DNA from 4 places in the Streptacidiphilus rugosus AM-16 genome. Region 1 is predicted to be linked to each of the others. Evidence: riboswitches for the same ligand, from Rfam matches in the RefSeq annotation. Region 1 holds a riboswitch; each other region holds the start of a gene.

Region 1 (7,423 bases):
CGACGCCTGCGGGCCTGCTTCCTTCTGACTCATGTCCCCCATCCTCGCGGAACGGCCGGTGGCAATCCCCCCAGGGGCGCGAGGCTCTTGCGGGGAACTCTCTCGCTACCTGCCGGAGCGGGCGCCGCGAGGCCAGGGGCGGCCTTCGGTGGCCTCGATGCTGGTGTTGAGACGGGCCAGGACGCGGGAGAGCTCGGCGACCTCGGGGTCGGTCCAGTCCGAGAGGACCCGGGAGAGGCCCTCGATCGCCCAGTCGCGGTCCTGCTCCAGCCGGCGGAGCCCCTCCGTCGTGACCCGGAGCTTGCGGGCCAGGCCGCCGTCCGGGTCGGGGATGCGTTCCGCCAGGTCGGCGCGGAGCAGCGCCGCCGTCTGGCGGTTGACCGTCGAGGTGTCCAGACCGAAGGCCTCCGCGAGCTGGCCGATCGACATCGGCCCCTGCGTGCGGAGCCGCGTCAGCAGGGTGTACGCGCTGCGGTCGAGGCGGTCCGACGGCTGGTCCCGGCGGAGCGAGGCCATCGCCGTGTGGCGCCCCAGCAGCATCAGTTCGCGTTCGATCTCCGGCAGCTCCCGGTGCACCGTGCCGCCTCCCGTCCTCTTCCGGATCCCGCAGCAGGGTATCGCCAGCAGGCCCGTATGTACGGTACACATTGTGTGCACCATACACATTCCACACCAGGCCAGGAGCGCCGATGAGCAGCACACCCCCCGAGCCCCGGCACCCGCGCACCGGCGGCGCGATCGTCGGCGTCCTCGCCTGCGCCGGAATCGTCGTCTCGCTGATGCAGACGCTGATCGTCCCGCTGATCCCGGACCTGCCCCGCCTCCTGCACAGCAGTGCCACCGACGCCTCCTGGGCGATCACCGCGACCCTGCTCGCCGCCGCCGTGGCGACCCCCGTGCTCGGACGGCTCGGCGACATGCTCGGCAAGCGCCGCATGCTGGTGCTGAGCCTGCTGCTCCTGGTCGTCGGTTCGCTCGTCAGCGCGCTCGGCAGCTCGCTGCCCTCCATGGTCGTCGGGCGCGCGCTGCAGGGCTGCGGCATGGCCGTCGTCCCGCTGGGGATCAGCGTCATGCGGGACGAACTGCCGCCGGAGAAGCTCGGATCCGCCATGGCCCTGATGAGCTCCTCGCTCGGGATCGGCGGCGCGCTCGGGCTGCCCGCGGCCGCGACCATCGCCCAGCACAGCGACTGGCACACCCTCTTCTGGACCTCCGGCGCCCTCGGTGCCGCCGTCGCCGTGCTGGTGGTCGTCGTGGTGCCGGAGTCCCCGCTGCGCAGCGGCGGGAGCTTCGACGTGGTCGGCGCCGTCGGCCTCTCGGCCGGCCTGCTCTGCCTGCTGCTCGGGATCTCCAAGGGCGGCGACTGGGGCTGGGGCAGCGGGACCACGCTCGGGATGTTCGCCGCCTCGGCCGTCGTGCTGGCCGCCTGGGCCTGGTGGGAGCTGCGGCAGGCGGCGCCGCTGGTCGACCTGCGGACCACGATGCGCCGTCAGGTGCTGCTCACCAACATCGCCTCGGTCGTGGTCGGCTTCGCGATGTACGCGATGTCGCTGATCGTGCCGCAGTTGCTGGAGCTGCCGAAGGCGACCGGCTACGGCCTCGGGCAGTCCATGGTCGCGGCCGGGCTGGTGGTCGCGCCGTCGGGACTGGTCATGATGGCCGTCTCGCCGCTCTCGGCCCGGCTCTCCAGGGCACGGGGGCCGAAGGCCTCACTGTTCGCCGGAGCGCTCGTGATCGCCCTGGGCTACGGGCTGGCACTCCCGCTGATGCACCACGTCTGGGGCGTGCTGCTCTTCTCCAGCGTGATCGGGGCGGGCATCGCCTTCGCCTACGCGGCGATGCCCGCGCTGATCATGTCGGCCGTGCCGCCGTCCGAGACGGCCGCCGCCAACGGCCTCAACACGCTGATGCGCAGCATCGGCACCTCCACCTCGGCGGCCGTGGTCGGCGTGGTGCTCGCGCACATGACCGTCAGGATGGGGCCGGTGACGCTGCCCTCCGCAGAGGGCTTCCGGGTCGGCTTCGTGATCGGCGGCGCTGTGGCCCTGCTCGCCGCGCTGCTCACGCTCGCCATTCCCGGGCGGAAGCAGGCCGCCGGCCTCGTCGGCCCCGTTCCGGGCCCGGTCACGGCGGCGGCAGACGCTCCTGCCGACGCGAAGCCCGCAGCGACGTGACGGTGGTGACCGTCAGCACCACGACGATGAAGCCCAGCGAGAAGGGAATGCCGATCTCCGGCGCCCAGTGCGCCCCGGCCTCGTGCGCGGCGTGGAGCAGCAGCTTCACGCCGATGAAGCCGAGGATCAGCGAGAGCCCGTAGGAGAGGTGGACCAGCTTCTTCAGCAGACCGCCGATGAGGAAGTAGAGCTGGCGCAGGCCCATCAGCGCGAAGGCGTTGGCGGTGAAGACGATGTACGGGTCCTGCGTCAGCCCGAAGATCGCGGGGATCGAGTCCATCGCGAAGAGCACGTCGGTGGTGCCGATCGCGAGCATCACCACGAGTATCGGGGTGATCAGGCGCCGGCCGTTCTCGACGACGACCAGCCTGGTGCCGCGATAGCCGTCGGTCGCGGGGAAGCGGCGCTCGACGGCCTTCAGCAGACGGTTCTCCTCGAACTCCTCCTCGGACTCACCGGCCCGCGCCTCCTTGATCAGCTTCCAGGCGGTCCAGATCAGGAAGGCGCCGAAGAGGAAGAAGACCCACGAGAAGGAGGCGATGACCGCCGAGCCCGCGGCGATGAAGACCGCCCGCAGCACCAGCGCTATCAGCACGCCGACCATCAGCACCCGCTGCTGGTAGGCGGCGGGGACGGCGAACTTCCCCATGATCAGTACGAAGACGAAGAGGTTGTCGACGCTGAGCGACTTCTCGGTGATGTAGCCGGCGAAGAACTCCCCGGCGGGCTCGCCGCCCGAGTGCCACCAGACGAAGCCGCCGAACAGCAGGGCCAGCACGATCCAGACCACGGTCCAGGCGCCGGCCTCGCGCAGCGTGACCTCGTGGGGCTTCCGCCCGCCGATGAAGAAGTCGGCGGCGACCAGTGCGACGAGTACGGCGATGGTGGTGACCCACAGGGTCACGGATACGTCCATGAACGACTGCTCCTCCGGCAGACGACAACTCTGCCGGAGGTCTCCTCCGCCCTGCCGCAACAGGGCCGACGCCACCGGACGGTGCCGGGCACCGCCGTGTTGACGAGGACGTCGTTCTAGGGAGTACTCCCCTCCGCTTGCCCTGCCAGGCTAACAAGACAGCAAAGGGGAGGTGAAGCGGGCGGCGGACTCCGGGCGTGTCAGTGGTAGACGCGCAGGTAGTCGGCCGAGAAGGTGATCGGCGTGCTGCCGCTCGGAGCCGCGTGGTACTGGCCGGCGGAGAGGGACAGGTTGAGGATCAGGTAGGCGGACCAGTTGGCGCCCACCCCGTGGCCGTCCGAGTAGACCTTGACGCCATTGACGTACCAGTCGACCGAGTCGGCGCCGTACTTGGTGCCGATGGTGACCCAGCCGCCCGGCTTCACCGCGCTCGCGTCGGTGTAGTAGTCGCCGCCGGAGGTGACGTGGTTGGTCAACTCCAGCAGGTTCGGGTTGTCCGGGTGGTACTCGAAGGAGTCGATCTCGCCGTTGCCGTTCTTCCAGGTCCACAACGCCGGCCAGGCGCCCGTGCCGGTCGGGAGCTTGACGCGGGCCTCGACGTAGTCGCCGGTCCTGACCTGGAAGCCCTCCTTGGAGCCCTCGGTGGTCAGCAGCCCGGTGGTCCACGCCTGCTTGCCGTTCTCCAGCGTGTGCGAACTCGGCTGGGCGGTGAAGGTGGCCACGCCGTTCGCGACGGAGACGTCGTTGGTGTCCAGCCAGTCGAGCTTGTTGTCGTCCGGGTTGTGGTTGCCGTAGCGGTAGGCCGTGGAGGTGTCGCCGACCCAGCGCTGGCCCCAGCTGATCGGGTTGCTGAACTCCTCCGACCAGATCGGGGTGGAGGAGGACGCCACCCCGGCCGGGATCGCGCTGCCGCCGCTCGGGGCGGGCGCGGGCGTCGGGGTCGGCGTGGGGGTCGGCTTCGGCGCGGGGGCCGAGGTGGAGCCGGAGCCCACGATCAGCGTCTTCGCGGTCAGGTTGTGCCAGCCGGAGGCGTCGAGGTAGGCGCCCATCATCGTGTAGTGGCCCGCGGCGAGGGTCCGGGTGCCCGCGTTGACGGTCAGGCCGGTCGGGCAGATGCGCGCGTTGCTGCGCCACTGCGGGAAGTCCAGGTGGCGGCCCGCCGCGTCGCGGACGGCCACGCCGAGGCTGCGCACGGTCACGCAGGAGGTGGCGCTGACCTTGACCGTGGCGGTCGCGCTCGTACCGCTCACCGTCGCGGTCAGGCCGGTCTCGCTGACGCGCGGGGTGGCGGCCTGCGCCTGGGGGGCGAACGCCGCGCCGAGAAGGAGCGCCGGGGTGGCTCCGAACGCGAGTATGCGGGCAGGGGTCGACAGGATGGGGTGCATGGCGCCTCTCCGACGCCTGCGAGGTGAGCTGTCGGATTCGGGCCGCGAGAGTAGCCCGGCCGCGGACGCGGCTTCACCCCAAGCCGCGCCGAAGCGAGGCGTCGTGCACCTGGTTCCCCCGCTCCGGCCCGTGCTGTTCGTTCGACCCGGCGGCGAGGGGCAGGATTCGGCGTTCCCGCGCGCAGGGGTCCGGTTGAGGAAGCGGACCCGCGCAGGTTAGGCAGATTGAATGACCACAACCAATCGTTCTGCGGACAGTTGAGGCCTATCTCACAGGCACTGCTGGATCGCCGGAAGCATGTCCTGGAAGGTCCGCCCCTGGGCCGGCACGCCGATCGCGGCCATCTGCCAGCCGCCGCCCGCGTCCCGGTAGACCTTGGCCATGACCTGGCCGGTGTGCGCGCCGCCGCCGCTGAGCGTGTAGCGGGCGAGCTCCGTGCCGGTGGACTCGTCGACCAGTCGGCAGTGGGCCAGCTCGACCTCCTGGAAGGTCTGGCCGCTGTAGGAGTTCACGGTGAAGACGATCTGGGTGATCTTCTGCGGGACCTTGCGCAGATCCACCATGATCGACTCGTCGTCCTCGCCGCCGCTGCCGCCGACCAGGTTGTCGCCGGTGTGCCGGACCGAGCCGTCGTTGCTCACCAGGTGCTGGAAGAAGACCACGTCCGCGAGCGCGTCCGCGGTGAACAGGACCGCCGAGGCGTCCAGGTCGATCTCGCGGCGACGCGTGCGGAACAGCCCCTTGCGCGGCGCGGCCTGCCAGCCGAGCCCCATCCGCACCACGGCGAGCGAGCCCCCGCCCGCCGCCTTCTCCAGGCTGACGCTCTGCCCCTTGCCCAAACTCACCGACATGCTTCGGCCCTCCCCGATCGATCCGCGACATGCGGTATCCGGTTCCTAGGCTGAACCCTACGACCCCGACACTGATCGAGCCCCGGACGCGCGGCCCGATCAGCGCTGTCGACCGGTCAGGCGATGCCCGCCTCGCGCATCTGGCGCAACTCCTTCTTGAGCTCGTTCACCTCGTCGCGCAGCCGGGCGGCGACCTCGAACTGGAGCTCGGCGGCCGCCGCGTGCATCCGGTCCGTCAACTCGCCGATGAGATCGGCCAGCTCGGCCGCGGGCAGGCTCTTGGCGTCCTGCTTGCCGGCCGCGCCCTTCGCGCCGAGCGCCGGGACCGGCGCCTTCTGCCCCTTGCCGCCCGCGCCGCCGGACTGGCGGTATCCCGTGCTGAGCAGCTCGGCGGTGTCCATGTCCTCGCGGGCCAGGGAGTCGAGGATGTCGCCGATCTTCTTGCGCAGCGGCTGCGGGTCGATGCCGTTCTCGGCGTTGTAGGCCTGCTGGATCTCCCGGCGACGGTTGGTCTCCGAGATCGCCCGGTCCATCGCCGGGGTGATCCGGTCCGCGTACATGTGGACCTGGCCGGAGACGTTGCGCGCCGCGCGGCCGATCGTCTGGATCAGCGAGGTGGGCGAGCGCAGGAAGCCCTCCTTGTCCGCGTCGAGGATCGCGACCAGGGAGACCTCGGGCAGGTCGAGGCCCTCGCGGAGCAGGTTGATGCCGACCAGCACGTCATAGTCGCCGGCCCGCAGCTGACGCAGCAGCTCGATCCGGCGCAGCGTGTCGACGTCGCTGTGCAGGTAGCGGACCCGGATGCCGAGCTCCAGCATGTAGTCCGTCAGGTCTTCGGACATCTTCTTGGTCAGCGTGGTGACCAGGACCCGCTCGTCCTTCTCGGTGCGGAGCCTGATCTCGTGGATCAGATCGTCGATCTGGCCCTCCGTCGGCTTGACGATGACCTCGGGGTCGATCAGGCCGGTCGGACGGATGATCTGCTCGACGTGGCCGTCGGAGCGGGAGAGCTCGTAGGCGCCCGGCGTGGCGGAGAGGTAGACCGTCTGACCGATGCGCTCGACGAACTCCTCCCACTTGAGCGGGCGGTTGTCCATCGCCGAGGGCAGCCGGAAGCCGTGCTCGACCAGCGCGCGCTTGCGCGAGGCGTCGCCCTCGTACATCGCGCCGATCTGCGGCACGGTGACGTGGGACTCGTCGATGACGAGGAGGAAGTCCTCGGGGAAGAAGTCGATCAGCGTGTTGGGCGCGCTGCCCGGGTCGCGGCCGTCGATGTGCCGCGAGTAGTTCTCGATGCCGGAGCAGGTGCCGATCTGACGCATCATCTCGATGTCGTACGTCGTGCGCATGCGCAGCCGCTGGGCCTCCAGCAGCTTGCCCTGCTTCTCCATGGTGGCCAGCGTCTGCTCCAGCTCGGCCTCGATGCCGGTGATGGCGCGCTCCATGCGCTCCGCGCCGGCGACGTAGTGCGAGGCGGGGAAGACGTGCAGCTGCTGGTCCTCGCTGATGACCTCGCCGGTGAGTGGGTGCAGCGTGCTCAGCGCCTCGATCTCGTCGCCGAACATCTCGATCCTGACCGCGAGCTCCTCGTAGACCGGGAAGATCTCGATCGTGTCGCCGCGGACCCTGAAGGTGCCGCGGGTGAAGGCGATGTCGTTGCGGTTGTACTGGATCTCGACGAACCGGCGCAGCAGCGCGTCGCGGTCGATCTCGTCGCCGACGCGGAGCTGGACCATGCGGTCCACGTACTCCTGCGGCGTGCCGAGGCCGTAGATGCAGGACACGGAGGCGACCACGATCACGTCGCGGCGGGTCAGCAGCGAGTTGGTGGCCGAGTGGCGCAGCCGCTCGACCTCCTCGTTGATCGAGGAGTCCTTCTCGATGTAGGTGTCCGTCTGCGCGATGTACGCCTCGGGCTGGTAGTAGTCGTAGTACGAGACGAAGTACTCGACCGCGTTGTTGGGCAGCAGCTCGCGGAACTCGTTGGCCAGCTGGGCGGCCAGCGTCTTGTTCGGCGCCATCACGAGGGTGGGGCGCTGCAGCTTCTCGATCATCCACGCCGTGGTGGCGGACTTGCCCGTGCCGGTGGCGCCGAG
Region 2 (7,423 bases), 3.6 Mb from region 1:
CACTGCTGCTGTTCACCGTGACCAGCAGGGTGATCAGCCCTCAGTACCTGGTCTGGCTGATCGGCGTGGCGGCCGTCTGCCTCTCGGTGCGGGGCAGCTGCCAGCGACCGGTGGCCTGGCTGCTGCTCGCGGCGGTCCCGCTGACGACGCTCGAGTTCCCGGTGATGTTCGGCGATCTGGTCAACCGGACCCCGATCGGCGCCGCGCTGATCTCCGTCAGAAACCTGCTGCTGCTGGCGGCGGCCGTCCTGGCCTGCGTCCGGCTCTGGCGCTCGACGGTCGGGCCGTCGGCCGTGGCCGCACCGGGGCGGACGGCTACGGTCGCAGCGCCGCCAGCAGATCTGCGCGCCACAGCGCGGTGAAGGCCGCCGTACCGAGGCCCAGCGTGCCGCGCAGCGCCCGGTCGAGGACGGCGTCCTGGCTCTGCTGCGCCCCCTGGCCACCGCCGTCGGCCGCGACCGCCGCGTAGAGCGCGACCAGCTTCTGCTGACCGTAGCGCTGCACCACCGTGCGGCAGGCGAACCAGGCCTCCTGGTAGGCCTGCTGCAGGCTGGTCCCGGCGCCCGTGCCGGCGAAGGCGGCGTCGGCGGGCAGCGCCGCCAGCAGGTCGGGCCCGGCGGCGCCGGCCCTGGCCACCGCCGCGGCGAGCTCGGGGGTGATCTCGCGCGGGGTGCGGCCGGTGCCGAGGAATCCGGTCCAGTCGGCGACGCCCTCGGAGAGCCAGCGCGGGGTCCACCGCTCGGTCTGGGTCCTGGTCGCGACGTGTGTGGTCTCGTGGGTGGTGACCACCTGGCGGCCGAGCGCGTTCAGGCCGTCCCAGGCCGCGGGGTTGATCGTGATCCGTTCGGTGCGGCCGCGGTCCGCCGCGCCGAGCTCGCCGGTGGTCACCGCGGCGAGGCCGGTGAAGCCGGCCGGGTCCGCGCCGAGCAGGGCGCCGAACTGGGCCGTACTCCGCGGCGCGAGCAGCACCGTGCGTTGTCCCCAGCCACTCCCCCAGACGGCGCTGACAGCGGGCACCGCCTGGTCCGCCTGCGCGCCGATCGCGGCGAGCACCGCCTGCTCGCGCAGTCCGAGCACGATGCTGTAGCGGCCGAGCACGACGCCCACCGGGCCCAGGTCCCACAGCTGCACGTCGCCGCCGGGGTGGTCGCCGTCCGAGGCGAGCAGCCACTCGCCGTCGGCCTGGCGCTCGAAGGTGAGGTACTGGGTCGCCGTCACCGGCTGCGCGTCGAATCCGGTGAACCGGTAGCCGAGCTCCGCCCGCACCGCGACCCGCTCGCCGCCGCCGATCGCGGCGGGCAGCGGATAGGCGTCGACGGAGACGACGCGCCAGGTCCACTGGGCCAGCGGCACCCGGGCGAGGTTCGCCACCAACTGGTACTGACGCCGTCTCAGCCCGGCCGCACCGGGGTCCGGCACGACGGTCGCGGCCAGCGCCGCCGCGTCGCGGGCCCGGACCGCCGCCGAGCGGCGGTCGAGGGTGCGGACGACGCCCGCCAGACGCTGTTCGCGCCGGTCGTCCCCCGCGTCCGCCCAGGCGCGCCAGGCGGTGGTGCCGCCCCCGCCGAGCACCGCGAGACCGGCGGCGTACCTGAGCACCCGGCGCCGGGTCGGCCCATGGCCGCCCCGGGGCTCCGTCGGTGAGGCGGGTCCGCTCTCGGGCTCGGGTCTCGGCACCGCCATCAGACGCGGACCACCGCGACGGCGGGCATGTCGCGGACGCTCTCGTAGCGGACCCGGGCACCCGGGTACGGAGCGTGGATGATCATGCCGTTCCCGGCATACATGCCGACATGGTGCATATCACCGTAGTAGATCACCAGATCCCCCGGACGGGCCTCGGACAGCGGAACACGACGCCCGGCGAAGGCCTGCTCCTGCGACGTGCGCGGCAGCGCGACCCCGCCGTGCCGCCAGGCCCAGTACATCAGACCCGAGCAGTCGAACGCGCCCGGACCGGTCGCTCCGTAGACGTACGGCATGCCCACCGCGCTGCGCGCCGCCGCGAGCGCCAGCGCGGCGCCCGCACTGGCCGGCCCCTCGCCGGGCGGCAGCGCCGCCCCGGCGGCCTGGGCGGCCAGCTGCGCGGCGGCGTCCTCCTGCTGCTGCAGCTGGTCCCGCTGACCGGCCGTCAGGGTGCCGAGCAGCGCCTGGGCCCGGCCCAGCCGGCGCTGCGCCTCCGCCTTGCCGGCCGCGATCGAGCGCCGCAGCTGCTCCAGCTCCGCGTACTGCTGCAGGGCCTCGACCCGGCCCTGCTGGAGTTCGCGTTCGACCGCGTGCAGCCGCTCCAGCTCGTCGCCGGTCCTGGAGTCCGCCTCCGCCAGTGAGGCCGCGCGACTGAGGTAGTCCCCCGGGTGGGCGCTGAACAGCAGCTGCACCACCGGGTCCATGCCGCCGCCGCGCTGGTACTCGGCGCTGGCCATCGCGCCGAGCCGGTCCGCGAGGACGTTGGCGCGCTCCTGCTCCTCGGCGAGCTCCTGCTGCAGCAGGGCGGCCTTGTGCAGCAGCGCGCGCTCCTGCTCCTGCGCGCTGTCGGCCCGCTGCCCCGCGGCCTCGGCCTGCGCGTACAGCGCGTCGACCTGCCTGCGCACGTCCTCCGGGCTGCCGGACCCCGCTCCCGGACCCGCCCCGCCGCCGGACGGACCCGGCAGCGCGTCGGCCCCGCCGGACGCCGTCAGCATCGCCGCCGTCGCCGCGGCGACGGTGATCGCCGCTCGTGACAGCACGGACGGGCCGACGGGCTTGCCTCGTCGATGGGACGCCACCTGCACGCACTCCGCTCCTCGGGGACCTGACCGACCGCAGACGCTAGCGAGTGGGACAGAAGCAGTCCAAGCTCCCAGAGGCTGAAAAATGGCATCGAATCCCGACCAAACGAACGAATCAGCAGGTCGCAGCGGGCTCCTGACCCTGCGCGAGGGCCGACTCGCCCCGAAGGGACTCACCGCAGCACACCCGTCCGAGTGAACGCGCTGCGCGAAGGAGCAGGACTCGTGAAGATCGGCGGCGGCTCCCCGGCGGATCGTCAGTTCGCGTGAGCCCGCGCGAGGGCCTGGACGGTGTCCGGCAGGAGCCGGTGCTCGACCCGCAGGACGCGTGCGGCGAGCGTTTCGGGAGTGTCGTCGGGCAGGACGGGGACCTGCTGCTGCGCGATGGCGGGGCCCTCGTCGTATTGTGCGGTGACGTGGTGGACCGTGGCGCCGGAGACGGTGTCGCCGCTCGCCAGGACCGCCTCGTGGACGCGGATGCCGTACATACCCGGTCCGCCGTGACGCGGCAGGAGCGCAGGGTGGACGTTGACGATGCGGCCCGCATAGGCGTCGAGGACCGCCGGGCCGAGCTTCTTCATGTATCCGGCGGTGACGACCAGGTCGATGCCGTGCTCCCGCAGCGCGGCGAGCATGGTCCGGTCGAGGACGTCCGAGTCCGGGTGGGTGCGGCCGGACAGGTGGAGGCAGGGGATCCCCTGTGCGCGGGCGTGGGCCAGCGCGCCCGAACCGCTGTTGTTGCTGATGACCAGGGTGACGCCGAAGGCGCTCGTGGGCCGTCGTCCGGCGGCGGTGAGGGCCCGCAGGTTGGTCCCGGTGTGCGAGGCGAGGACGGCGACGTCGAAGGACATACGACCGATCATGCCCCCGGACGCACGAGAAGGCCCCTGGTCGGCGGAGAGTCCGCCGGCCAGGGGCCTCAAGGGCTCGCGTGGCTCAGATGTGGCGCATCGCGTAGATCGAGCCGATGTAGCTCAGCTGCTCGTACTTGACGACGGTGCCGGTGTGCGGGGCGTGCAGCACCATGCCGTTGCCGGCGTAGATGCCGACGTGCGAGTTGCCGTTGAAGAAGATCAGGTCGCCCACCTGCAGGTCGGACACCGAGGCGACCGGGGTGCCGTAGTTGATCTGGTCGTAGGTGCTGCGACCGATCGAGTAGCCGGCCTGCGCGTAGGACCACTGCACCAGACCGGAGCAGTCGAACGAGGTCGGACCGGTCGCGCCCCAGACGTAGGGCATGCCCAGACGGGTCTGCGCGGCGGCGAAGGCGGCGGCCTCGATGCTGCTGCCGGGCTTGGCGCTGCCGAGGTTGGGACGGCTGGTGGAGCCGGTGTCACGGCTCGCGGCGCCGCTGCCCGTGCTCTTGGCGAGGGCGGCCTTCTGCGCGGCGGTCATCGAGTCGAGCAGCGCCTGCGTCTGCGCGATCTTCTTCTGGACCTCGGCCTTGTTGGCGGCCAGCTGCTGGTTGGTGGCCTGGATCTGCTGGAGCGTCTGCTCGGCCTGGGCCTTCTCCGCGTCCAGCTTGCCCTGCTCGGCCTGCAGCGACTTGATCTCGCTCGCCTGGTTGTCGGTGATCTGACCGAGCGAGGAGGCCTGGGCCAGGTACTCGTCGGGCGTCGACGAGAGCAGGAGCTGCACCGTCGAGTCGACGGCGCCGGAGGCGTACTGCTGGCTGGCGACCTCACCGAGGGCGTCGAGCCTGCTGTTGACCGTCGACTGGGAGCGAGCGATCTGGTCCTGCAGGGTGTTGACCGCGGCCTGCTGGGTCTTCAGCTTGGCCTGGGCGGCATCGAACTTCTGGATCGCCTGGTCCGACTCGGTGTTCAGCTGCTGGAGCTGGGCCTGGAGCTGGGCCGTCGTCGGCTTCGGCGCGGCCTGCGCGCTCTGGGCGGACACCGCGACGGCGGTGGCGGCGGCGGCGGTCAGCACGGAGATGCGCGCCCGACTGGGAGACTTGGGACGACGATGGGACGCCACGAAGGCGAGCTCCTTCTTCCTACGTCCGCCTACCGGGTGAGCTGACGGGTTCGGGCCAGGAAGGCAGCCCTACGACGCTTCACCGGACCGGGATCTCACCGGTCCGTCCAGGCGTCGATTCACCCCGGGGGGAAATGGTTCCCCGGCTCCGACTCGACGGCTTCCCCAGTACGGACTCCCCGCCCTCAGGCGGTCGGCCCTGCCGCGTCGTCGAACTCGACGGAAACCTCCGCTGCCGCCCGGATTGGGCGAACGACTGCGCGGCGGTTCGGGGACCGACCCTAGTAACCCAACCGTGATCGGTTCAAATCCTTGTCAGTAAAAACTCTCATCACTTTCGACGCCCCATCAGATCAGGGACGCTGCGTAGTCACATCATGACCAGATGCCGACGACATGGGGGTCAAATCGGTCATTCGCGCCCCACCAGTCACACGCGTGTGAGCTGACTCACAGAGGCGTCGTCGCGTCAGATCCGACGGATCGCCACAATGCCGCCGAAGTAGGACATCGGCTGGACCGACACGTCGTAGCCGTACTCCGGGGCGTTCAGCAGCATGTTGTTGCCGGCGTAGAGGCCGACGTGGTTGCCGTGCTCCATCACGATGATGTCGCCGGGCTTGGCGTCGGCCAGGCTCGGCACCGCGGTGCCGACCGACTCGTCCGCCTGGGAGGAGTGCGGCAGCGAGACGCCCGCCTGGGCGTAGGCCCACATCACCAGGCCCGAGCAGTCGAAGCCGGCCGGGGTGGAACCGCCCCAGAGGTAGGGCGACTTGCCGATGCGGCTCATGGCCGCCTCCATCGCCGTGTGCGCGGCCGCGGAGATGCCGGTCAGGTCGATGGTGCCGTTGTAGCTGCCGCCGGAGGGCGTCGAACCGTAGCCGCCACCCACGGTGGCGCGCTGGGACGGGGTGAGCGCGTCGAGGACCGACTGCGCGTGCTTGAGCTTGGCGAGCGCCGCGGACTTCTGCGAGCTCATCTGCTGCAGCAGCGTCTGCTCCTGCGCCAGCTCCGCCGCCGCCTGCGCCTTCTCCCGATTGAGGGTGGCCTCCTGGGCGACCAGCTGCTCCAGTGCCCCGGTCTGGTTGGCGGTGAGCTCGCTCTGCGAGGCGGCCTTCTGCAGGAAGGTCGACGGGTCGCTGGAGAGCATCAGCTGGAGCGTCGGGTCCACCTCGCCGGTGGAGTACTGCGCGTTGGCGATCTGCCCGAGGTTGGCCAGCTCGCCGTTCATCTGCGCCTGCTGCCGGGCTATCTCGTCCTGCAGGATCGCCACCCGCGCCTGCAGGGCCTGCTGCTGGCTGTGCGCGGTGTTGTACTGCTCGGTGATGTCCGAGGCCGCCTTGCGGTCGGCGTCGACCTGGGTCTTGGCATCCTTGGTCGAGATCGTCGGGGCCGCCTGCGCGGCCGTCTGCGCCGATATGGCCACGACGGTCGCCGCTGCCGCGGTCAGCACGGAGACACGGGCACGGCTGACCTGGCGAGGACGGCGGTGAGAAGCCACGACGAATGCAATCCCTTCACACACGGAAACGCCCGCATGCACGAAGAGAGAACACGAGTACGGACGTTGAGTGGAGAGAATAGTGAGGTTCGGGCCTCGTTGTCTCCCCCGGTACCCCGCTCTCTTAACAAAGCCTCAAGATCGCGGCCCGGCACCGGGCTCGAACCCTACACGCACCGGACTCAGGTGCGGACCAGGCGGCGGAGAAGCATCGTGGACGGAACGGGCCTTGCGCCCGATTTGCGTACTCCGTCCGCGACTTCGCGGTCCGTGGAGACCACCACGACGGGCCGGCCCTCGGGCTCGGCTCGGACCAGGCGACGGATCAGCTCGTCCGCCGTCTCCCCGGTCCGGCTGAACAGCACCCTGACCCCGCGCGGCGGCGGCGCCATCGGGATCGGGCCGTCCAGGTCCTGGCCGTCGAAGACGCAGGTCACCTCGGCGCCGGTCTGCACCGCCACCAGGCCGAGCCCGCGCAGCAGTTGCTGACGCTGGCGGTCCAGCGGCATGTCCGGCCAGCCGGTCTTGGTCACGTTGTAGCCGTCCACCAGCAGGTGCACCTGCGGCAGTTGGAGCAGCTGCTCGAGCAGCGCCGGGTCGTCGCCCTCGATCGCGCGGCGGGCGACGTCGTGCGGGGACGCGGCCACCGGCGAGACCGCCTCGACCGAGTCGGCCGGACGACCGCTGAGCGGCGCGAGGCCGAGCTCGCGCTGGAGCCCCTGCGCGCCCTGCACGACCGTGTCCAGCAGGAGCCGCAGCCGCATCTCCTCGGCGGAACGGCCCTCCCGCGCGGCCCGCTTGGAGGCCTCCAGCGCGGCCTCCAACTCGGCGACACGGTGCTTGAGTCGGCGCACCTCGCTGTCCTGCGCGCCGCGCTCGGTCGCGCCGGTCGCCCGCAGCGCGTCGAGCTCCGCGTTGGCCTTCCTGGTCGCCGCCTCGGCCCGCTTGGTGTCGGCGGCCAGCGAACGCAGCTGGCGACGGAGGCTGTCGCCCTCCTTCTTCGCGCTCTCCAGCTCGACCTTGGCCCGCTCCGCGTCCGCCCGCACGACCGCGCGCAGTTCGGCCAGCTCGCTCTGGAGCTTCTCGGCCAGTCGGGCCGACTCGGCGGCGTGCCCCTCGTGCTCGGCGCGCTCCACCTCCTCGCCGACCTCGCCGACGATCCTGGCCCAGCCCGCGG
Region 3 (7,423 bases), 1.0 Mb from region 1:
CAGATGCTTCTCCGCCGTGTCGACCAGCGCCTTGACGTCGCTCTCGCGCGCGACGTCGCTCGCCACGCCGACCGTGTGGCAGCCCGCCCGGTCCAGCTCCTGCGCCAGATCCTCGACCCTCGACCCGTCGAGGTCGGCCAGCAGCAGCCCGCGTGCGCCCTCCGCGGCGAAACGCCGCGCCATCGCCGCGCCGATCCCACCGGCCGCGCCCGTGATGACGACGACGGCACCCTTCAGCTCCATGCCCGCACCCCTGTCTCCGCTCGGCAGCCCGGACCCCCGCACGGCCCGATCGCTGCGGGCGATCGTAAGCTCACTGCCGGTGGGTACGACAGTGTGTCTCTCCCCACCTTTACGAACGGTTAACGTCGTGGAGTGCAATCGTCGATCCCGCCTCAGCTGTTCTCCTTCGATTTCGCAGCGGATCCCTACCCCGCGTACGCCTGGCTGCGCGAGCACGCGCCCGTGCGGTGGACCACACTGCCGAGCGGCGTGGACGCCTGGCTGGTCACGCGATACACGGACGCCCGGCAGGCCCTGGCCGACGCGCGGCTGAGCAAGAACCCGGCCCGTCACAGCACGCAGGCGCACCGCAGCGGACGTGTCGGCATCCCGGGGGAGCGGAGCGCCGACCTGATGACGCACCTGCTCAACATCGACCCGCCGGACCACACCCGACTGCGGCGTCTGGTGGCCAAGGCGTTCACACCGCGTCGCGTCGCCGCGTTCGAGCCGCGGGTGCGCGAGATCACGGACCGGCTGATCGACGGGTTCGCCGAGCGGGGCCACGCGGACCTGATCCACGAGTTCGCCTTCCCGCTGCCGATCTACGCGATCTGCGACCTGCTCGGCGTGCCTCCTGAGGACCAGGACGACTTCCGCGACTGGGCGGGCATGATGATCCACCACGGTCAGTCGCCGCGCGGCGGCGTCGGCCGGGCGGTGAAGAAGATGCGCGGCTACCTCGCCGAACTGATCCACCGCAAGCGCGCGGACCTCGGCGACGACCTGATCTCGGGCCTGATCCGGGCCAGTGACCACGGTGAGCACCTCACCGAGAACGAGGCCGCGGCGATGGCCTTCATCCTGCTCTTCGCCGGCTTCGAGACCACGGTCAACCTGATCGGCAACGGCATGTACGCGCTGCTGACGCACCCCGGGCAGCGCGCACTGCTGCAGGCCTCGCTCGACCGCGGGGAGACCGCGCTGCTCGAATCCGCCGTCGAGGAACTGCTGCGCTACGACGGGCCGGTGGAGATCGCGACGTGGCGCTTCGCCACCGAGCCGCTGACGCTCGGCGGGCAGCAGATCGCCGTCGGCGACCCGGTGCTGGTGGTGCTCGCGGCAGCCGACCGCGATCCCGGGCGCTTCGCCGCGCCCGACGTGCTGGATCTGGCCCGGCGGGACAACCCGCACATCGCCTTCGGGCTGGGCATCCACTACTGCATCGGCGCGCCGCTGGCCCGGATGGAGGCGCAGTACGCGATCGGTGCGCTGCTGCGCAGGCTCCCGAAGACCACGTTGGCCGCCGACCCAGCGGACTTGCGCTGGCGCGGCGGCCTCATCATGCGGGGGTTGCGGCAGTTGCCGGTCGAGTTCTGATCCCTGGCCCTACGTCACGTCACATCATGTCGAGGTCACGCCGCGTCACGTCGACGAGCCCGGAACGGTGATGCGGAGGACCAGGTGTCCGCCGAAGAACATCACCAGCCCGAGCGCCAGGATCACCCCGACCGGCGAGCGACGCTGCTCGCGCGGGCAGAGCAGGGCGATCATGGCGACGAGCATCACGCCGGTGTCGACGCCGGCGTTCTGGAGCAACAGCTCCAGCAGCCAGTCGAACAGCTTGCCTTGTACTTCCATCTGTCCACCTCCCCTGTTGCACAGATGATTTCCAGTACAGCCAACTGGGTAACCTGTAAATCTGACGGATAGACAGGTTGCGTGCTGCATAGGGGAGTAGGCTCCCCGTGAGGGGGTGGTCCAGTGGCTCCGAAAGGTGTCAGGGAGCGGCTTGTGCAGCGCATCGCGGCCGGGGAGTGGCAGGCCGGTCAGTCGCTGCCCTCCGCGCGGCAGTTGGCGGAGGAGCTGCAGGTGTCCCGGGTCACGGTGCACAAGGCCCTCACCGTGCTGGCTCGCGACGGCCTGATCGAGACCCACCCGGGCAAGCGCGCCGTGCTGACCGGCGCCCGTCCCCAGGAGCCGGGCGCACCGCCGGAGCCGGCCGCCGAGGGCGCGGTCAACGTGCTGGGACGCCACCTCGATCGGGTGCTGCGCAGCGGACGCCTCCACGTCGACGTCCTGTGCGTCACGGCCGAGTCCTTCGTCTCCGCCCTCCAGCTCCAGTTGATCGGCCTGCGAGCGCGCCGCGAGCCCCGGCTGAGCGAGTTCAGGATCCGGCTGATCGTCTGCGACTTCAGCGCCACCCCCACCTATCCGCGGGTGCTGGGCGACCCGGGCGACACCAGGCCGCTGGAGCGGCTGCGCCGCATCTCGCACGACCAGGTGACCTCGCTGCGTTCGGCGGCCCTCTCGCTGCAGACCTACCAGCTGGTCGACTCGGAGCCGGTGATCGAGGTCCGCACCGTGCCCTTTCCGCCGATGTCGAAGTTGTACGTGCTGAACGACGACGAGGTGCTGGAGGGCTGGTACGAACTCATAGAGCGCCCGGTCCACGTCGGAGGCCACCTGGTGCGGCTGGAGGACCTGACCGGCCTGAGCACCCGGCTCTTCCCGCGCCGGCGCCAGGCTCTCGCCAACCACACGGACTCCGTCTACGTGGACACCGCCCGGGCCTTCTTCGCCTCCTGGTGGGCCAGGGCCGAGCCCTACGGCGTCTCCCTCTCCAGACCCCTGCCCGACGAACCGCAGCACGACCGGCCACCGCTCGACGGGCCGGCGCACGTGAACGAACCGGAGTGACGCGATCACGCACCCTCAGCCGCCGCACGAGGCCGTCGCCGCCGTGCTGCTCGACTTCGACGGGCCGGTGTGCAACCTCTTCGCCCGCCGCCCGGCGCCCGGGGTCGCCCGCGTGCTCCTCGACGAGCTGCGCGGGCAGGGCGTGGCATGGCTCCAGGAGACCGACGACCCGCACGGGTTGCTGGCCCGACTGCCCGCACTGCTCGACGCCGCCCGAACGCCGTCGGCCGAGGCCGCCCGGCTGATCGCGCTGACGGACCGGGCCCTGGCCCGCGAGGAGCTGCTGGCGGCGGTCTCGGCCGATCCGACGCCCGGTGCGCGCGAGGGTGTGCTGGCGCTGGCGAAGGCCGGCGTCCCCCTGGCCGTGGTCAGCAACAACGCACGTCCCGCGATCGAGGAGTACCTGCTCGGTGCGGGCCTGGTGGAGGCGCTGGCCAAGCATGTCGTCGGCCGCCCCGCCGACCTGGCGCGGATGAAGCCGGACCCCTCCGGTATCCAGGAGGCGCTGCACGCTCTGGGAGTGGCCGGCGAGGCCGTCTCCCGCTGCGTGTACGTCGGCGACGCGGTCGGCGACGCTTCGGCCGCGCGCGCGGCGGGAGTGCGCTTTCTGGGCTGGGCCGGCGGGTTGTCGCGGCGGAGTGAGCGGCTGCTGGGGGTGGGCGTTCCCCAGGCGTCCCTCTTTGACGAGTGGTCACACCTGACCCACCGGTTGCTCGTATCACGGCAGGGTAACGGAGCTCACATCTGACGTCCTGGCGCAGAGGAAGCCCAGTTCACGCGGCTGACGCCGGGTCGGCGGCCCTCCGGCTCCTCGTGTCGGAGGTTGAGTTCGTATGAAAACCTGCCTAGCCTCCGTGAAGTTCGCGTCAGCGGACACCGCCTCGCGGGACGCCGAGTCCTGTCCACCGTGGGGCGGCAACGTCGACTTGACGAACGGGCAGGAGTGGGGGACCCAGGTAGGTCGCCGTTCACGCGGGAGCGCGGACGGCTCGGGGTGAAGACGCATCAGCGTCCGGGCCAGCCTCTACGGCCCGAACCCGACAGCTCACCTCGCAGGCGTCGCAGAGGGAATCCTTCATGCTCCTCTCCGGCAACGGCCGCCATCGCCGAATCCGCGTCAACAAGGCCAAGGCCATCGTCGCGACCACCGGCGTGGCCGGCGCCGCGGTGGCCCTCCCCTTCATCGGGGCGGCCAGTGCGAGCGCCGCGTCCGTCTCCACCTGGGACAAGGTCGCCCAGTGCGAGAGCGGCGGCGACTGGTCCATCAACACGGGGAACGGCTACTACGGCGGGCTCCAGTTCTCCGCCAGCACCTGGCGGGCCTACGGCGGCGGCGCCTACGCCTCCACCGCGAACCACGCGAGCAAGGGTCAGCAGATCGCCGTCGCCGAGAAGGTGTTGGACAGTCAGGGGCCGGGCGCGTGGCCGGTCTGCGGCCCGCGGGCCGGTCTGAGCGCGGGCGGTGCGCCGGCCACCGTCGACACCTCCTCCAAGTCCGGCTCCGGCCACTCGCACAGCAAGCCCGCCGCGCCGAAGAAGTCCGCCCCCAAGCACGCCAAGCCGAGGCCCGGCGCGCCGGCGCACGGCGGCTCGTCCACGGCCGGCGTCTACACGGTCGAGGCGGGCGACACCCTCTCCGGCATCGCCGCGAGCCACCACGTCGCGGGCGGCTGGCACGCGCTGTACGAGCGGAACCGGTCCACCGTCGGGAGCGACCCGGATCTGATCTTCGTCGGCGAGCGGCTCGTCCTCGTGTAGCGGACGCGGCACGCACCTTCGCGAAAGGCCCCTACCGACCGGTAGGGGCTTTCCCGCGTTTGCGCCAGATGTCCGTCAGTCAAGACAGGGCAAAGGTCCTGAGTGGTCCCGGCCCCGACACGGGCTAGGCTCTGTGCGTAACAACCCGCATCCCCCTGAGGAGACAGTTGTGCCGTCCATCGACGTCGTCGTAGCCCGGGAGATCCTCGACTCGCGAGGCAACCCCACCGTCGAGGTCGAGGTCGGCCTCGACGACGGCAGCACCGGCCGCGCTGCCGTGCCGTCCGGCGCCTCCACCGGTGCCTTCGAAGCCCTTGAGCTGCGTGACGGTGACAAGTCCCGTTACGGCGGCAAGGGCGTGGAGAAGGCCGTCCTCGCCGTCATCGAGCAGATCGGCCCGGAGCTGGTCGGCTACGACGCCACCGAGCAGCGCCTGATCGACCAGGCCATGCTCGACCTGGACGCGACCGCCGACAAGTCCTCCCTGGGCGCCAACGCGATCCTGGGCGTCTCCCTCGCCGTGGCGCACGCCGCCTCCGAGGCCAGCGACCTGCCGCTCTTCCGCTACCTGGGCGGCCCCAACGCCCACGTGCTGCCGGTCCCGATGATGAACATCCTCAACGGTGGTTCGCACGCGGACTCCAACGTGGACATCCAGGAGTTCATGATCGCGCCGATCGGCGCGGAGTCGTTCTCCGAGGCGCTGCGCTGGGGCGTCGAGGTCTACCACCAGCTCAAGGGCGTGCTGAAGGCCCGCGGTCTCTCCACCGGTCTGGGCGACGAGGGCGGCTTCGCGCCGAACCTCGACTCCAACCGCGAGGCGCTGGACCTGATCGTCGAGGCGATCAAGGGCGCCGGCTACACCCCCGGCCGCGACATCGCGCTGGCCCTGGACTGCGCCGCGTCCGAGTTCTACAAGGACGGCGCGTACCAGTTCGAGGGCAAGGCCCGCACCGCCGCCGAGATGAGCGCCTACTACGGCGAGCTCGTCGCCGCGTACCCGCTGGTCTCCATCGAGGACCCGCTGTTCGAGGACGACTGGGAGGGCTGGAAGACCATCACCGCCGAGCTCGGCGACAAGGTCCAGCTCGTCGGCGACGACCTGTTCGTCACCAACCCGGAGCGCCTGGCCCGCGGCATCAAGGAGGGCGCGGCCAACGCCCTGCTGGTGAAGGTCAACCAGATCGGCTCGCTGACCGAGACGCTGGACGCGGTCGAGCTGGCCCAGCGCAACGGCTTCCGCTGCATGATGTCGCACCGCTCCGGTGAGACCGAGGACGTCACCATCGCCGACCTCGCCGTCGCCACCAACTGCGGCCAGATCAAGACCGGCGCCCCGGCCCGCTCCGAGCGCGTCGCCAAGTACAACCAGCTGCTGCGCATCGAGGAGATCCTCGACGACGCCGCGGAGTACGCCGGCCGCGGCGCCTTCCCGCGCTTCAACGGCTGACGCCGCCTCCGACGCCCCGTCGCGCTCACCCTCTAGGGTGGGGGCGGCGGGGCGTCGTCGCGTTGGGGCCGAGGGAGGGAGCAGCGGTGGCGGAGAAGAAGAAGCAGGCCAGGAAGCGGCCGAAGCTGACCGGTCGGGCGGCGGTGCTGGCCCTCGTGGTCTGCGCGCTGGTCGCGGCGCTCGCCTACCCGATGCGTCAGTTCATCGCGCAGCGGACGCAGATCGACCAGCAGCGGGCCGCGCAGCAGCAGGCGCAGCAGCAGGTCGAGGAGCTGCGCAGGGAGAAGGCCCGCTGGCAGGACCCGGCCTACGTCGAGGCCCAGGCGCGTGCCCGCCTCCACTTCGGCTTTCCCGGCGACACGCCGTTCACCTCGGTGAACCCCTCGCCCACCCCCTCCGCCTCCCCGACCACCCAGCAGGCGGCCTCCCAGCCCTGGTACCAGAGCCTCCTCGGCTCCCTCGCCACCGCGGACCACCCCTCGAACTGAAGGGCAGTCTCCGGCGGCGCGAGGATTCATCAGTGGAGGAACCACGCAGCGACCTCGGGGGTGCGAGGAACTGCGCGACAAGCCATCCGCCGGGCTGATGGCCTTCAATGTGCAGGGCCATCCGCGCAGGGTGGTTGCTCGCGCAGTTCCTCGCGCCCCTTTGGTGCTGCATGGTTTCTCACCTGGGGGAGAATGGCCGCATGTCGCAAGCCCCCGAGTCCCCCGCCCCCGTTTCCGAGGCTGACCGTGCCGCCGTCGAGGCGCAGCTCGGCCGCGTGCCGCGCGGCCTGCGGGCCGTCGCCCACCGCTGCCCCTGCGGGCTGCCCGACGTCGTCGAGACGGCCCCGCGTCTGGAGGACGGCACGCCGTTCCCGACCCTCTACTACCTGACCTGCCCCCGTGCCGCCTCGCTGATCGGCACCCTGGAGGCGGACGGGATGATGAAGGAGCAGACCGCGAGGCTCGCCGAGGAACCGGAGCTGGCCGACGGGTACCGCCGGGCGCACGAGGACTACATCGCCCGCCGTGACGCGATCGAGGTGCTGGAGGGCTTCCCCAGCGCGGGCGGCATGCCCGACCGGGTCAAGTGCCTGCACGTGCTGGTCGGCCACTCGCTGGCAGCCGGTCCGGGCGTGAACCCGCTCGGCGACGAGGCCCTGGCCGCGCTGCCGGAGTGGTGGCGCAAGGGCCCGTGCGTCTGCGCGGACGGGACGAACGGTGCGGACGGTGCGGACGAGATCGAGGGGGAGGGGTCCGAGTGACCACGACCCGCGTCGCCGCGGTCGACTGCGGCACCAACTCGATC
Region 4 (7,423 bases), on a different contig from region 1:
GCACGGCGACAAGGCGATGCGCGAGTACCAGGGTTTCGCCACCTCCCTGGCGCTGCTCCGTGAGCGGGTCGCGCGCGGGCTCGCCGTGCCGGACTTCGCGGTGCGGGAGCAGGAACTGCTGCACCACCTGTGGGAGCGGAAGGACGTGGTGACCCCGATCTTCGCCCGCGTGGGCGAGCAGGAGCTGCTCCGCAGGAACCCGCCGGTCGCGACGGTCTGGGGCCGGGCCCCTGGCGCGGCGTACCCGGCGCCGTCGCCGTACGCCCATCCCTACCCGCAGCGGCCCGTCGGCTACCCGCAGCGGCCCGTGGCCTTCCCACAGCAGCCCGGGCCGTACGGGCAGCAGCCGGGGCCGTACGGGCAGCCGGGGTACCCGCAGCAGGGCTATCCGCAGGGGGGCGTGCCCCAGCAGGGGTATCCGCAGAACGGGTATCCCCAGCAGCAGCCCGGGCCGTACGGGCAGGCTCCGTACGGGTTCCCGCAGCAGCAACAGCCGTACCAGCAGCCGTACCCGCAGGCGTATCCCCAGGTCGGACCGCCGCAGGCACAGCCGGCGCCGCAACCGCAGCCCCCCTACCAGTACCCGGCCACCCGCCCGGCCGCCGCGGACTCCGAGGAAGTGCCCCCCTCCGACCAGTGACTTCGGCCGTACCGGAACCAATGCCGGGTCCTGCCGCGTTGTCCTGAATACCCGCACACCGCCGTGCGGCGACGCCGATACAGCGTCAGGAGGCAGCGCCAGTGACCGATGGCATCTATCGGATGGCCGTGACCAGCGGGCACGGTCACCAGGAGACTGTTGCCCTCGCCGAGCAGCAGCTCAGGCAGTGGCTGAAGGCGTTGCACTACGACGAGCCCGGCACCGGCAACGGCCGTCGCCTGGTCGGGCCGCAGGCCGTGCTGGACCAGGTCGCGCGCGGCAAGGCCGTGCAGGGGCGGCTGGCGCGCTGGCGGCTGCGCGAGTTCACCGTGCAGGGCATCTGGCAGACCTCGCTGACCGTGGCCTCGGCCAGGGACGGCCGCACCTGGGTCCAGCTGGACGCCGAGCAGCTGCCGGTCCGCGGTGAGGAGCCCGCGAAGGCCCCCGTCCCCGCGCTCGCGCGCGGGCTGCTGGACGTGCTGGACGCGGTCGAGGGCGAGCAGGCGGGCGCCGCCCGGGTGCACGGCCTGCCGAGCGTCATCGAGCGCCAGGACGTCGACGAGATCCTGGACGAGCTCTGCGACCCCGACCGCAGGCTCCCCATCGTGGTGGCCAGCACGCCCCTGCACGCCGACTTCGACGACTGGCTCAACGACACCGTCGACCCGCTGCTGCGCAGCTGCAGCGGCCTGGCCGTGCTCTACGCCCTCGCGCCCGGCGCGGAGCGCACCTTCAACGCGGCCCTGGAGCACCACCGGGTCTACGGCGGCGCGGTCCGCACCTACCTCCCCGGCCTGGATCCGGCGTGGGCGCCGGAGGCGGCCAGGCACCGGGTGATGTCGCGCTCCACGATCGAGGAGAACCTGCGGCGGGCCTCGGGCCTGCTGGCCTGGCTGCCGCGTCGGCTCGCCGTGCAGACGCCGCTGCCCGACCAGCTGGTCGGGCTTCCGCTGCTGCGGCCCGAGGGCCTGCCGGAGGCGGACGCGATCCTGCCGGGCGGCCTGCTGGTCGACCACGAGGAGGAAGAGGCCCACGAGCAGCGCGCCCGCGCCGAGGAGCTGCAGGAGGTCCGGCGCTGGCTCCGCGCGGCGGAGGAGCGCGAGTCGCAGCTGGCGGCGGAGTACGACGAGCAGTACAGCGAGCTGCGCGCGGCCCGCACGGAGCTGCGCTCGCTCGCGGGCCGGCCGGCCCGTCCCCAGGACGCCGAGCCGGGCACGTTCGCGGAGCTGCTGGACCGGCTGGGCGAGTTCCCGCTGCTGGAGTTCACCGGGGACGCGCGGCTGACCAAGGAGCTGGACGAGCAGACCGACCACCCCACCTGGGTCCGGATGACGTGGGACGCGCTGCTCGCCCTCTCCGACTACGCGGAGGCGGCCAAGGCGGGCACGTCGGGCGGCGACTTCCGCAGTTGGTGCGAGAACACGCCCCCCGACTGCCACCCCTTCCCGCCGCGCAAGGTCATCCGCGGCGAGTCCCGCACGGTGAGCACGAACGCGAAGTGGAAGCGGGAACGGCTTCTTCCCGTCCCGACGGCGGTGGACCCTTCGGGTCGGGTCTTCATGGGCGCGCATCTGCGGATAGGCGGCGGCGGAACGGCGCCTCGACTGCACTATCACGACGACTGTTCGGGTACGGGCCGGGTCTATATCGGATATGTCGGCCTGCATCTTCACAACACGCGCACAAATTGAGTGACGGAGGTTCAGTTCCATGGCCCGGATTCCCTCTTCGGTGACAGCCGCCTCGGGTCTGGTGGGCGGCTTCGCTGTCGCACGGGCGACGAAGCGGAGGGAGCTCGGCGGGGTGGCGCTGGCCGCGGCAGGCGGCGTGGCGGCCCTGCAGTGGCGCGGCGCGGCGGGGCCCAGGACGGCGGCCGCGCTGGGCGGCCTCTACGTGGCCGCGTTCGCGGGCTCCCACCCCCTGGCGAAGAAGATCGGCGCCTGGCCCTCGGTCCTCACCGTGGCCACGGGCGTCGCCCTCGCGTCCTGGAGCCTGGCGGACCGCAAGGCGTAGCCCCTCCCGGCCAAGGGCCGTTGCACCACCAAGGGCGCGAGGAACTGCGCGCCTCCGGCACGCGGGCGGGAGACCTCAGAACAAAGGGTTGGCCGCACTACCTCAGGGGCGCGGGGAACTGCGCGGCTCTGCCGCGCGGGCGCGACACCTCACATCACAGGGTCAGTTGCACTGTCCAGGGGCGCGAGGCTCTGCTTGATCAACTGCGTGGCTCAGAGCTCGACGCCGTGGGCGGTGAGCCACTCCGTGGGGTCGACCGGGTCGCCGCCGGAGGGGCGGACCTCGAGGTGGAGGTGGGGGCCGGTGGAGTTGCCCGTGGAGCCGACGCGGCCGATCGGCTGGCCGCCGGTCACCGAGCCCGCGCCGACCGCGATGGCGGAGAGGTGGCAGTACCAGATCTCCGTGCCGTCCGGCAGCGTCTCGATGACGCGGTAGCCGTAGGAGCCCGCCCAGCCGGCCGAGGTGACGACGCCCGCGCCCACGGCGCGGACCGGCGTGCCCGCCGGGGCCGGGAAGTCCAGGCCGGTGTGCAGGTGGGACCAGTAGGAGCCGGACTGCCCGTACGCGGTCGTGCTGACGCCGGGGACCGGAAGGGTGAGGGTCTCCGTCGTACGGACCCGCTCGACCGCCGCGGCCTTCGCCGAGGCCGCCGTCGCGGCCTCCCTGCGGGCCGTGGTCTCGGCGTCGGCGCGCTGCTGCGTCGCCTGCGCGCGGATGCGGTCGGCCAGCGCCGTGCCCGCGTCGGCGGCCGGCGCCGCCGTGGCGTGCTCGTCGAGGAGGAGGGAGCCGGAAGGGCCGGTGTGCTCGGGACGGTCGGCCGCGAGGGCCGGGCCGGCGAGGCCGATCACGCTGCTCGCGCCGACAGCCATGGCCGCCAGGCCCAGCGCCGCGCCACGCTGCCGCGGCAGGGCGCTCGTCGCCTGCTGCGCCGTCGAGGGCTCGGCGACGGTCTCGACCGGGTATGACGCCATAACTGGCGTGCTCCTTTCCGTCCCTTCGCCGACCGGGTTAGCTGACGGGTTCGGAGAGGGAGGTCTCCTACGGCCGCGAGGCCGATGCACCCCAGGTACCTGGGTCCCCGGTTCCATGTGGATTAGGCGATCCGCACGACGTCGTCCGACGGTCGAACGACTGTAGCCGCGCGTACTGTTATGGAAAGTTAATACTAAAGCCGTCTGAATCCAAGTGGTTCCTTAGGGGCAGTTGGGACGGCCGTGGACCCCGCTGAACCTTCGTCACCGAACGGTGCGTTCCTGACCAGCGCACCGACCGAGGAAGCCAGCACCTTCTGCAGCAGGCTGTAGGCCAGGATCGGCAGCAGGACGGCCGGGTTCCCCGGCAGCCGCGTGGCCGCGACGACCGCTCCGGCGCTGCTGTTGTTCATCCCGGAGGCGTAGGTGAGCGCGATCGCGTCCGCGCGCGGGACGCCGAGCCTGCCGGCCAGCACCCACCCGCTGAGGAAGGAGCCGCCGCACATGGCCGCCGCCGCGACGACGACCAGGACCAGGTAGTCGGGGTCGGGTCGCTCCACCACCTGCCGCAGCGCGCCGCAGGCGTTGGTGTAGCTGAGCAGCACCACCACGGCGAGGCCGGCGGCCCTGACCAGCGGCAGCACCGGCCCGAGCCGCGCGCCCAGCAGACGCCCCGTCAGCAGGCCCGCCGCGCACGGCAGCACGACCGCCAGCACCGCGAAGGCGCTGCACGCGTGCTCGGCGACGGCGTGCAGGTCCGCCGCGTAGGGCCCGGAGGCCAGGAACCCGCCCAGATGCAGCCCGAGCGGGATGGTGAGCGGGCTCAGCAGGGTGCTGCCGACGACCAGGCCGAGGGTCAGCGTGGCATTGCCCTCGCTCCCCTGGGCGAAGACGGTGGCTCCGGCGGCGACGGGCATGGCGCCGACCAGGGCGAGGCCGACGAGCAGGCTCTGCGCCTCGTGGACGTTGTGCCAGCCGTCGGCCGCGAGGGCGCCGACGCCGAGCAGGAGCGTCGGCAGCAGGGCGTTGGAGGCGATGCCGACCAGCAGCGCCCGGGGATGCCGCAGCAGCGCGGGCAGGGCCTCGGACCTGGCGGTCAGGCCGGCGTTGAAGACCATCAGGGCGAGGAGTCCCGCCTGGAGCGGAAAGGCGGCCCCGTCGAACCGCGCGAGCGTCACCCCGCGCAGGGCCTGTCCCGGCCCGGGCCGGGCCGCGGCGAGAACGTAGGCGAGCAGCATGATCCAGAGCAGCCGCCGTTGGACGGCGGCGGCCAGGGTCCCGAGAAGCTTCATCGGACACCGCCCGTCGTGCATGCATCGTGTACGGATGGCGGCATCACATCAGGTACGAACCCGGAACACCTCACCGAAATGGGCAGATTCATGACTTCGAGTGGAATCGGTCATGATCGGGAAGCGGGGTACAGCCAGTCCACGAGTCGGTTGGTGAGGGCGTCGACGGAGAGCGAGCGGGCGTTGGCGAAGCTGCCGTCCTGCGTCGTGGCCCTGACCCGGCCGTCGGGGTCCAGCACGACCAGCGCGGGGATGCCGCTGCGCTTCAGGTCGATCCAGCGCGCGGCCAGCGCGCTGTTGCGGTCGAAGTGGCCGACGTCGACGGTGACCAGGTGGTAGTTCCTCGCCAGCACCAGCCACGCCCCTGGCGTGGCCGAACGCTGGGCGAGCACCTGGCAGTCGGCGCACCAGTCGGCGCCGAACTCGACCAGCACCGGCCGCCCGTCCTTCCGCGAGGCCGCCTGCGCGGCGGCGACCGCGGCGGGCGCGTCCGCGTGCGGGTCGTAGCCGGTGGGCACGGGCCCGGCGGAGACGCTGGGCACGGCGACGAACGGCTGCGAGTAGCGCGGCGCGAGCCCGCCGGCCCGCCCGTTCACCTGGACGCAGGCGGCGAGCGTCAGCAGCGGCAGCAGCCCCACCAGCAGGGCTCGTAGTGATCGCACGTGACCCAGTGCAACATCGCCCCGCGAGGTCGCCGGCCCCGACGCGCCGAACAGGTGGTGGCAACACCTCAGGGGCGCGAGGCTCTGCCGATCTCCGGCTCCGCCGGGTGGGCGCGACAAACCCCCAGCCTTCGGCCGGGAGGTGTCCCCTCCGACGAGCGGATGGTCCTCGACATGCCGGGCCGTCCGCGCCGGGTGGATGCTCGCGCCCGCAGTCGATCAAGCAGAGCCTCGCGCCCCTGATCGTGCGACTAGTTCATGGAGAGGTAGGCCAGGCTGCCCAGGCCCGCGACGAAGCAGTAGACGGCGAACGGCGTCAGCGTCCTGGTCTCGAAGTACTTCGTCAGGAAGCGGACCGCGACGTAGCCCGCCACGAACGCCGCGACGCCGCCGGCCAGGATCTGGCCGTGGATGCCGTGGCCCTGCGCGCCCGCCAGGGAGGGGAGCTTGAGCAGGGCCGCGCCGCCGATCGCCGGGGTGGCCAGCAGGAAGGCGAAGCGGGCCGAGTCCTCGTGACGCAGGCCCTTGAAGATGCCCGCGCTCATGGTCACGCCGGAACGGCTGATGCCGGGGAGGAGCGCGAGGATCTGGGCCGCGCCGACGACCAGCGCGCTGCCCCAGCCGAGCTTCACGATGCGGCGGTCGGAGAGCACGTCCGGGTGCAGGTCCTCGTCACCGGGCAGGGGCTGGGGGTCGGTGGCGCGGCGACGGCCGGTGCCGCCGCGCTTGAGGCGCTCGGCGACGAAGAGGACGATCCCGTTGAGGGTCAGGAAGATCGCCGCGGGGATCGGCTTGCCCAGGTGCTCGCGGAACAGCTTGTCGAACGCGATGCCCGCGACGCCGACCGGGATCGTGGCGACGATCAGCAGCCAGGCCAGCTTCTGGTTGGCGGTCTCGATCCGCCGCTCGCGCACGGAGCTGAAGAGACCCTGCAGCACCCGCGCCCAGTCCCGCCAGAAGTAGACGACCAGCGCGACGGCCGTCGCCAGGTGCAGCGCGACCAGGACGCTCAGGTAGGGAGACTCGGCCGCGGAGACGTTGAGGTCGTTCTTGTAGGGGGCGCCCAGCAGCGCCGGCAGCAGGATGCTGTGGCCCAGGCTGGAGACCGGGAACAGCTCGGTGACGCCCTGGAGCAGGCCGACGCCGATCGCTTCGGGATAGGTGAGCACGGACGACATCGACGACCTTGGGCTGCTGGGAGGGACGGGGCCAGCCCGAAAGTACTACAAACGTGTAGACGCCTACAGGCGATGTGACGGCTGTTCATACAGCGGTCGCGTGAAGTTCACCAGCCATCCCCCGCCCGTCCTCCCCACGGCAGGAAGAGCCTCGGGGAAGCGCCGAAGGGGCGCCGAAGCGCCCCTTCGGTTCAGGGAGTTCACGCCGCCGCGGTCAGCTCCGCCCGGAGCGGGACCGAGCCCGCCACGACCCTGGAGGGCGCCGGCACGACGTTGTCCGCCGCCGCCGGCAGGACGCGGCGCAGGCGCCACGCGGCCACCGTGACCGCCACGCAGCACAGGGCGAGCGCGAGCAGGTACAGCGTCGACAGGCCGGCGCCGACCAGCAGCACGCCCACCGCCGGGCCGAGCGCGATGGCGATCTGCTTCACCAGGGCGAACGCCGCGTTGTAGGTGCCGAGCAGCCGGGCCGGGGCCAGGTCGGCGACGACCGGGCCGAGCGTCGGCGCCAGCAGCGCCTCGCCCACGCCGAACAGGACGTACGTCGTCATCATCGAGCCGACCGCCATGGCGGAGCCGCCGTGGAAGAGGCCCGCGACGCCCGCGAAGATCCACGCCGCCAGCCAGACCAGGCCGGTCGCCGCGATCGCGGTGGTCCGGCGGCGAC

The links. Region 1 has a riboswitch for cyclic di-AMP ahead of BS83_RS44515 (glycoside hydrolase family 16 protein). Riboswitches for the same ligand answer to the same signal wherever they lie in the genome.
Region 2: linked by a shared signal. The riboswitch ahead of BS83_RS18390 (C40 family peptidase) and the one ahead of BS83_RS44515 (glycoside hydrolase family 16 protein) in region 1 are both predicted to bind cyclic di-AMP.
Region 3: linked by a shared signal. The riboswitch ahead of BS83_RS39205 (LysM peptidoglycan-binding domain-containing protein) and the one ahead of BS83_RS44515 (glycoside hydrolase family 16 protein) in region 1 are both predicted to bind cyclic di-AMP.
Region 4: linked by a shared signal. The riboswitch ahead of BS83_RS03455 (M23 family metallopeptidase) and the one ahead of BS83_RS44515 (glycoside hydrolase family 16 protein) in region 1 are both predicted to bind cyclic di-AMP.

The regions. Positions count from the first base shown of each region.
Region 1 covers NZ_JQMJ01000004.1:5,670,800-5,678,222, forward strand. The annotation lists gene BS83_RS34900 (TetR/AcrR family transcriptional regulator) at 1-33, opposite strand, end outside; gene BS83_RS34905 (MarR family winged helix-turn-helix transcriptional regulator) at 106-540, opposite strand; gene BS83_RS34910 (MFS transporter) at 690-2,174, shown strand; gene BS83_RS34915 (TerC family protein) at 2,125-3,090, opposite strand; gene BS83_RS44515 (glycoside hydrolase family 16 protein) at 3,291-4,475, opposite strand; cyclic di-AMP (ydaO/yuaA leader) riboswitch at 4,474-4,657, opposite strand; gene BS83_RS34925 (TerD family protein) at 4,746-5,327, opposite strand; gene uvrB (excinuclease ABC subunit UvrB) at 5,444-7,423, opposite strand, start outside.
Region 2 covers NZ_JQMJ01000004.1:2,037,066-2,044,488, forward strand. The annotation lists gene BS83_RS18370 (glycosyltransferase family 87 protein) at 1-362, shown strand, start outside; gene BS83_RS18375 (hypothetical protein) at 316-1,599, opposite strand; gene BS83_RS18380 (C40 family peptidase) at 1,683-2,771, opposite strand; gene purN (phosphoribosylglycinamide formyltransferase) at 3,026-3,619, opposite strand; gene BS83_RS18390 (C40 family peptidase) at 3,705-4,745, opposite strand; cyclic di-AMP (ydaO/yuaA leader) riboswitch at 4,756-4,914, opposite strand; gene BS83_RS18395 (C40 family peptidase) at 5,215-6,246, opposite strand; gene BS83_RS18400 (NYN domain-containing protein) at 6,429-7,423, opposite strand, start outside.
Region 3 covers NZ_JQMJ01000004.1:6,700,091-6,707,513, reverse strand. The annotation lists gene BS83_RS39230 (SDR family oxidoreductase) at 1-243, opposite strand, end outside; gene BS83_RS39225 (cytochrome P450 family protein) at 376-1,602, shown strand; gene BS83_RS39220 (hypothetical protein) at 1,648-1,863, opposite strand; gene BS83_RS39215 (GntR family transcriptional regulator) at 1,987-2,922, shown strand; gene BS83_RS39210 (HAD family hydrolase) at 2,966-3,670, shown strand; cyclic di-AMP (ydaO/yuaA leader) riboswitch at 3,840-3,996, shown strand; gene BS83_RS39205 (LysM peptidoglycan-binding domain-containing protein) at 4,000-4,680, shown strand; gene eno (phosphopyruvate hydratase) at 4,850-6,130, shown strand; gene BS83_RS46045 (FtsB family cell division protein) at 6,217-6,618, shown strand; gene BS83_RS39190 (DUF501 domain-containing protein) at 6,819-7,379, shown strand; gene BS83_RS39185 (Ppx/GppA phosphatase family protein) at 7,376-7,423, shown strand, end outside.
Region 4 covers NZ_JQMJ01000003.1:22,369-29,791, forward strand. The annotation lists gene BS83_RS03440 (PrsW family intramembrane metalloprotease) at 1-640, shown strand, start outside; gene BS83_RS03445 (hypothetical protein) at 742-2,331, shown strand; gene BS83_RS03450 (hypothetical protein) at 2,351-2,653, shown strand; gene BS83_RS03455 (M23 family metallopeptidase) at 2,866-3,624, opposite strand; cyclic di-AMP (ydaO/yuaA leader) riboswitch at 3,636-3,763, opposite strand; gene BS83_RS03460 (bile acid:sodium symporter family protein) at 3,819-4,916, opposite strand; gene BS83_RS43520 (thioredoxin family protein) at 5,027-5,578, opposite strand; gene BS83_RS03470 (undecaprenyl-diphosphate phosphatase) at 5,830-6,756, opposite strand; gene BS83_RS03475 (MFS transporter) at 6,957-7,423, opposite strand, start outside.